Regions from separate parts of the Microbacterium sulfonylureivorans genome, predicted to be linked through region 1. Evidence: riboswitches for the same ligand, from Rfam matches in the RefSeq annotation. Region 1 holds a riboswitch; the other holds the start of a gene.
What was found. Region 1 has a riboswitch for ZMP and ZTP ahead of EER34_RS10045 (bifunctional 5,10-methylenetetrahydrofolate dehydrogenase/5,10-methenyltetrahydrofolate cyclohydrolase). Riboswitches for the same ligand answer to the same signal wherever they lie in the genome.

Region 1 (3,342 bases):
GAGGCTGGCCGCGACAACGACCACCAGACAGGCGCTGAGGCGCCGGGACGTGATGCGTCTCAGCACTGCCGTCTTGGGCATAGTCGCCACATTCACTTCCGTTCCAACCGAGATTTACACCCGCGGCTATCTGACCTCAGTGCGGCAACTCTCCTACGATGCCCCGGCAGATGCCGTTGGCTCTAGCTAGCTCGCTGTCGACGATCACGCCGTCCTCGGTGACAGGTTGGCTAAACGATGGGTTGTCGGGAATGACGTACTGGTCGGCACGGGTCGCGTAGCCCTTCGACGCGACCGGGTCATTCGTTTCGAAGTAGGCGTGCCAGGCGGCATCGATGAGGATGCAGCGATAGATGCCGCTTGCGTTGTCCGCCTCACCGAGCTGTCCCATGCCAGGAGGATCGATATGAGGCAGGTCGGTCCAAGCCGGCCAGGAGTAGCCCGGAGGCAGCGGCTCGGGCCAGGTGGCGATAGCCGCCTCGTACTCGATCTGGTGCTTGCTGGGGCCAGCTTGTGCAGTCGACGATGGCTTCGGGGTCGGGGAGGCTGCTGCTACAGCGCGCGTTGGGCTCGGCTGGACGGCAGCGGCGCACCCGGTTCCCGCGACACCGAGCAGCAGGATGCTCGCGACAATTGCGGCGAGCCTGAGTTTGCGGTGCGCCATGACGAGAGAAGGATGCAACCACTCGACCTTTGCTCAGTGTTCGATGCGCCGCTCGATGACGCGCCGCTCAAATCTAGTCACCCAACACCCTGTCTTGATGTCCCCTGTTCGGCGGACGAAGGCCCACGTCAACGCCCACAAGCCGGTCCTCGTGCGGGCGGCGATCGAATTCGGGAACCAGCTCGCGCATCAGGGGTATAGACGCACCCTTGAGCGATGCCCGATCGGTTCCTAGAATCCCGCAGCGAAGGGAGCAACCGCCATGGACGGACCAGATCTTCTCGCGACAAGGCTTCTCCGCGGCATGGTCGCTGACGACGTCGACGCCGTCAGTCACCTCGTCATCGAAATCGAAGACAGCGGCTATGCCGGCCTCGTCGCCACAGGACTCGCACAGTCCTACATCAGCGAACTGCTCAAGACGGCCAGGCGCGAACCACTCCTGCGCGCCCTCGAAGCGCGCATCCTCGAGCTGACCACCGCCGCCGACGACACGAACGACAAGCCGGCCTGATACTCCCTCGACACTTTCGCGCCCTGCAAGGAGGGATCTGCCCGGGCGTCCGATGCGCCATCGTTAGCGATCGTGCCGAGGACGGGACGTCAAATGGCGATCGGCTACCGCGCCAGCGCGAGGCTGTCGTGAATTGCTGTTGCAATGCCTTCTGCGTGGTCACCGCGACGATCGATGAGCAGCGCGTGCATGCCCGCAGCACGGGCGCCGGCCACGTCATGTTCGGCGTGGTCACCGACAAACAAGCACTCTTCGGCACTCACCCCAAGCTCAACGGTGAACGCGCCGAACGCAGCTGAGCTGGGTTTCTGCGCCCCGATGCGTTCTGAGGTGCACACAACATCGAGGGAGTCGATCAAACCGATCGCGGTGAGCTTGTCGAGCTGTTGCTCCTGAGTGCCATTCGTAAGTACTCCCACACGCAGTCCAGCCGATCGGAGGCCTTTCAGCAGGCTGGCGCTATCCGAAAATGCCCGCCACGCGCGTCGATACGCCCGGCCATACTGCTCGAATAGGTCATCGAGCTCCACCTCGTCGTCCGGCGGCCGAATCCCAAACGTCGGTAGAACGCTCCGTAACCGTTCCTGACGCTGCTCTTGAAAGCTGATCTGGCCGGCTCGCCACCGCTCGAATTGCAGCTCCTCGGCTGCGAACCACATCGCGCGGGCCTGAGGCGACGACTGGACGCCCAGGGATCCAAGGAACTCGTCGACAGCACGCGAGGCCGATCCGTGATGATCGAACAACGTGCCATCGAGGTCAAAGCCGACGCCGCGCAGAGTTGCCACGGCGACAGCTTACGAACAGGCGCACTTCACCCGGGAAACGGTCCCGCTACGCGCTCCATGGCCTGGCCCTACGATTGGGACACACGACTGGCGCGGGTAGGGAACTACCAGGGAGTGGAGTCGAGAACGTCGTCCGCCTGGGCGTTCTCCGCATAGAGAGCGGAGAATTTCATGACAGCACAGCTGATGGATGGCGCGTCCCTCGCGGACGAGACGTTCGCGCAGATAGCTGAGGGCACAGCCGAGTTGCTTGCGGTCGCTGGGCGACGCCCGTGTCTGGTCACTGTCCTGGTGGGCGACGATCCGTCCTCGCACGTGTATGTGCGGATGAAGGTCAACCGCTCGGGCAAGGTCGGCATCGAGTCCCGACGCATTGACCTGCCGCAAGCGACGACCACGGCAGAGCTCGTCGCCGTCCTGAAAGAGTTGTCGGACGACCGGTCAGTGGACGGGATCCTGCTGCAGCACCCGGTGCCAGCTCACATTGACGAACGCGCCGCGTTTGAGGCGATCGACCCGAGCAAAGACGTCGACGGAGTTACCCGAACCTCCTTCGCTCGCATGGCCTTTGGCGAGCCTGGATTCCATTCGGCCACACCCGGCGGAATCCTCAGGCTCCTCGATCGGTATGACGTTGCGCTTGCCGGAGTTAGGGCGGTCGTGGTCGGGAGGAGCCCCATCCTCGGCCGACCGATCGGGATGCTGCTCCTCGCCCGCGATTCGACCGTGACGTTCTGCCACTCGAAGACGGGAGATCTCGCTGACGCTGTTCGCGACGCGGACATTGTGATCGCCGCAGTGGGGCGGCCAAAACTGATCCGCGGAGACTGGATCAAACCGGGCGCGGTTGTCGTCGATGCCGGCTACAACGCCGGCAACGTTGGCGACGTCGAGTTCGCGGCCGCAGCCACAAGAGCCAAACTCATCACGCCCGTACCGGGCGGTGTCGGCCCGATGACGATCGCGGTTCTGCTCGATCAGACCCTCGACGCCGCCCGCAACCACCATCAGCTGGGTCAATGAGGCCGAGTCCACTACCGCCCTCTATTGAGCGGGGACGTACGAGGCGCCGACCGAGACGACTGAGACATTCACGTGGGAGTCCCTGAACGACACCACCCAGACCGACAGCGCGCTGCTAGCGTCCGGTGATCCGACGAAGACCTTCACGTTCGCGAACGGCAAGCTTACGTACGAGCTGACTGCGATGGGCGTGACCATGACCGTGGAGATGGAACAGCAATAGGCATCCACGTCTAAGCGCCCCGTCCGTGTGCCGGTGCGCGCTCCCGTGCATCGATACCGCATGGCACGGCTTTGGAGCTTGGGGCGGTCTTGACCGATCGAAGTGCTGATGATGCACCGCCCACCCCGCA
Region 2 (3,342 bases), on a different contig from region 1:
GTCGAACAGCACCCACGCGTCGTCCGTGATCCGCCCGCCGTCGACGAGCCGGACGGAGTGGACGAGGGTGCTCACTCGGTGACCCAGGGGATCTCGCCGGTCGGGTGGAAGCCGATGCCGAGGCTCGTCCACAGGGGGCCGAGCGCTCCGACACGGACGCGGAACGACTCCCACGTGCGCAGCTCGCTCGCCGTCGTGGCGGGCGACCACCCTGCTTCGGCGGCCGCCGCGATACGGGGGAAGGCCATGGTGTCGATGTCGGCCGCGGTGCGGATGGTCTCGGTCCACATCGGCGCCTCGACGCCGAGGATGTCGGTGTCGTCGATGCCGCGGATGATCGCCGAGGGCTCCCACGAGTAGGCGTCCTCGACGCTGGTCGGGCCGTTCGCCCACGTGAGTCCGAGGTCGGGTCCGGTCGGGTACTGCATGTCGAGGTAGATCGCGTCGGCGGGGGAGAGGATCAGCTGCCCGCCGTTGCGCACGAACTCGCGCGCCTTGCCGTCCATGCCGTCGGTCGGTGTGACGAAGCCCCAGTACTGTCCGACCGTCCCCTCCGCCAGATCCGCGGCCTCGCCGGCTTCGTGCCAGGCGACCGGGGTCTTGCCGAGGTCGGCGATGATCGCGCTGGCGCGGGAGACGAACAGCGCGAAGTCCTCGGGCTTCGTGCCGAGCGCCTCGTCGCCGCCGAGGTGCAGGTACGGGCCGGGAGTCATGCCCGCGAGCTCGCCGAACACATCGGCGACGAAGTCGTAGGTCGCCTCGTCGTGGATCTTCAGCGACGAGAAGCCCACCGCCATGCCGTCGTAGGGCTTGCCCGTCTCGGGCAGCTCGCCGCCGTAGTCGCGGGCGATCTCGATGATGTGGTCGCTCAGCACCGGCTCCTCGACGAGCTCGGGGTAGGCGAGTCCGACCGCGTGCGTGTGGCCGGGCATGTCGATCTCCGGCACGACGATCATGTGACGGGATGCCGCGTACTCGACGATCTCGGCGTAGTCGGCCTTCGTGTAGAAGCCGCCGGGATCGCCGCCGACCGAGGTGCCCGAGGCGAGCTCGGTGAGCTCCGGTCGCGAGTGCAGCTCGATGCGCCAGCCCTGGTCGTCGGCGAGGTGGAGGTGCAGCGCGTTGAACTTCAGACCCGACGCCCGATCGATGTACGCCTTCACCGTCTCGACCGGGTGGAAGTGGCGGGCGACGTCGAGCATCACGCCGCGGTACGCGAAGCGCGGGGCGTCGTCGATCGTGACCGCGGGGATGGTCCAGTCGTCGCCGTCGCGTGCGAGCAGCTGGCCGAGGGTCTGGACTCCGTAGAAGAGTCCGGCCGCGTCGGCGCCCGTGACGACGACGGATGCCTCGTCCGCGGCGAGCGTGTACGACTCGGCGGCGCCGCCCGGCTGGATCGCGAGAGTGACGGTCGCGCCGCCGCCGTCTGCGGCGACCTCGAGCCCGGTGCGGGCCTGGACCAGCGCGACGAGGGCGGCCGCGGCATCCGCGTCGCCCTCGATCCTCGTCGTCTCGGAGAGGCGGAACGGCGCACCCGACGCCTGCTCGAGCGAGGCGGGCGCGGGGACGACGGCGGGAAGCGAAGGCACAGTGTCTCCATTCTGGGCGGCGGGCGTGCAGCCTGCCAGCATCGCCGCGACGAGCGCGGCCAGCGTGATGGTCCGTCCTCGGCGACGATTCATGTAAAGAGTCCTAACAAAAGGGTGTGCCCAGCCTAGCAGGGCGTCATCGACGCCTGCCAGGGGCGACTCATCCGTTATGCTCGGGATGTCGCGACTGGCGTTGAGGTGGTCCACCACCGGGGAGCGGCTGACTACGGCATTCGACCGCACGCCTGGGCCGATGTGAATCCCGGCACCCCGTGCCGTGCACCCCGAAAGCCGTCGTCAAGGAGATCGTCATGACCGATCAGTACTTCAACGCCCCCCTCAGCGAGGTCGACCCCGAGATCGCCCAGGTGCTCGAGCGCGAGCTCGACCGCCAGCGCGGCTACCTCGAGATGATCGCGTCCGAGAACTTCGTCCCCGTATCCGTGCTGCAGTCGCAGGGCTCGGTGCTGACCAACAAGTACGCCGAGGGCTACCCGGGTCGCCGCTACTACGGCGGCTGCGAAGAGGTCGATGTCGCCGAAGAGCTCGCCATCGCCCGCGCCAAATCGCTGTTCGGCGCCGAGTTCGCGAACGTCCAGCCCCACTCCGGCGCCACCGCCAACGCCTCGGTGCTGCACGCCATCGCACGCCCCGGCGACACCCTCCTCGGGCTCTCGCTCGACCAGGGCGGCCACCTGACGCACGGCATGAAGATCAACTTCTCCGGCCGGCTGTTCAACATCGTCGCGTACGGCGTCGACCCCGAGACCTCGCTCATCGACATGGACGAGGTCCGGCGCCTGGCCATCGAGCACCAGCCCAAGGTCATCATCGCCGGCTGGTCGGCGTACCCGCGTCAGCTCGACTTCGCCGCGTTCCGCGCCATCGCCGACGAGGTCGGCGCGCTCCTGTGGGTCGACATGGCGCACTTCGCCGGACTGGTCGCCGCCGGACTGCACCCGAACCCGGTGCCCCACGCCCACGTCGTCTCGTCGACGGTGCACAAGACGATCGGCGGCCCCCGCTCGGGCTTCATCCTCACCAACGACGCCGACATCGCGAAGAAGATCAACTCCGCCGTCTTCCCGGGCCAGCAGGGCGGTCCGCTCATGCACGTGATCGCCGCCAAGGCGACCGCGTTCAAGCTCGCGGCCACGCCCGAGTTCAAGGAGCGCCAGGAGCGCGTCCTCAGCGGTGCGCACATCATCGCCGAGCGCCTCTCGCAGCAGGATGTGAAGGATGCCGGCATCGCGGTCCGCTCGGGCGGCACCGACGTGCACCTCGTGCTCGTCGACCTGCGCGACGCCGCGATCGACGGCAAGCAGGCCGAGGACCTCCTGCACGAGATCCACATCACGGTCAACCGCAACGCGGTCCCGAACGACCCGCGTCCGCCGATGGTCACGTCGGGCCTGCGCATCGGCACGCCCGCGCTCGCCACCCGCGGCTTCGGCGACGCCGAGTTCACCGAGGTCGCCGACGTCATCGCGCTCGCGCTGCTGCCCGGCGCCGACGTCGAGGCGCTGCGCGCGCGCGTCGCCGCGCTGACCGCCGCGTTCCCGCTCTACCCGGGTCTGCAGCAGTAGTGGTCGCGCAGAAGCTCGACGGCCGCGCGGCCGCGGCCGAGATCAAGGAAGAGCTGCGCGAGCGCGTCGCGGCGCTCAAGGAGCGGGGCATCGTCCCGGGCATCGCGACGGTGCTCGTGGGCGCAGACCCGGCGTCGCAGCTGTACGTCGGCATGAAGCACCGCGAG

Region 2: another riboswitch for ZMP and ZTP. It lies ahead of glyA (serine hydroxymethyltransferase); the one in region 1 lies ahead of EER34_RS10045 (bifunctional 5,10-methylenetetrahydrofolate dehydrogenase/5,10-methenyltetrahydrofolate cyclohydrolase).

Annotation. Positions count from the first base shown of each region.
Region 1 covers NZ_RJAD01000002.1:116,603-119,944, forward strand. The annotation lists gene EER34_RS10025 (hypothetical protein) at 1-81, opposite strand, end outside; gene EER34_RS10030 (hypothetical protein) at 137-664, opposite strand; gene EER34_RS10035 (hypothetical protein) at 969-1,178, shown strand; gene EER34_RS10040 (HAD family hydrolase) at 1,283-1,966, opposite strand; ZMP/ZTP riboswitch at 2,040-2,116, shown strand; gene EER34_RS10045 (bifunctional 5,10-methylenetetrahydrofolate dehydrogenase/5,10-methenyltetrahydrofolate cyclohydrolase) at 2,138-2,989, shown strand.
Region 2 covers NZ_RJAD01000004.1:211,478-214,819, reverse strand. The annotation lists gene nagA (N-acetylglucosamine-6-phosphate deacetylase) at 1-75, opposite strand, end outside; gene EER34_RS16895 (beta-N-acetylhexosaminidase) at 72-1,631, opposite strand; ZMP/ZTP riboswitch at 1,763-1,847, shown strand; gene glyA (serine hydroxymethyltransferase) at 1,901-3,175, shown strand; gene EER34_RS16885 (bifunctional methylenetetrahydrofolate dehydrogenase/methenyltetrahydrofolate cyclohydrolase) at 3,175-3,342, shown strand, end outside.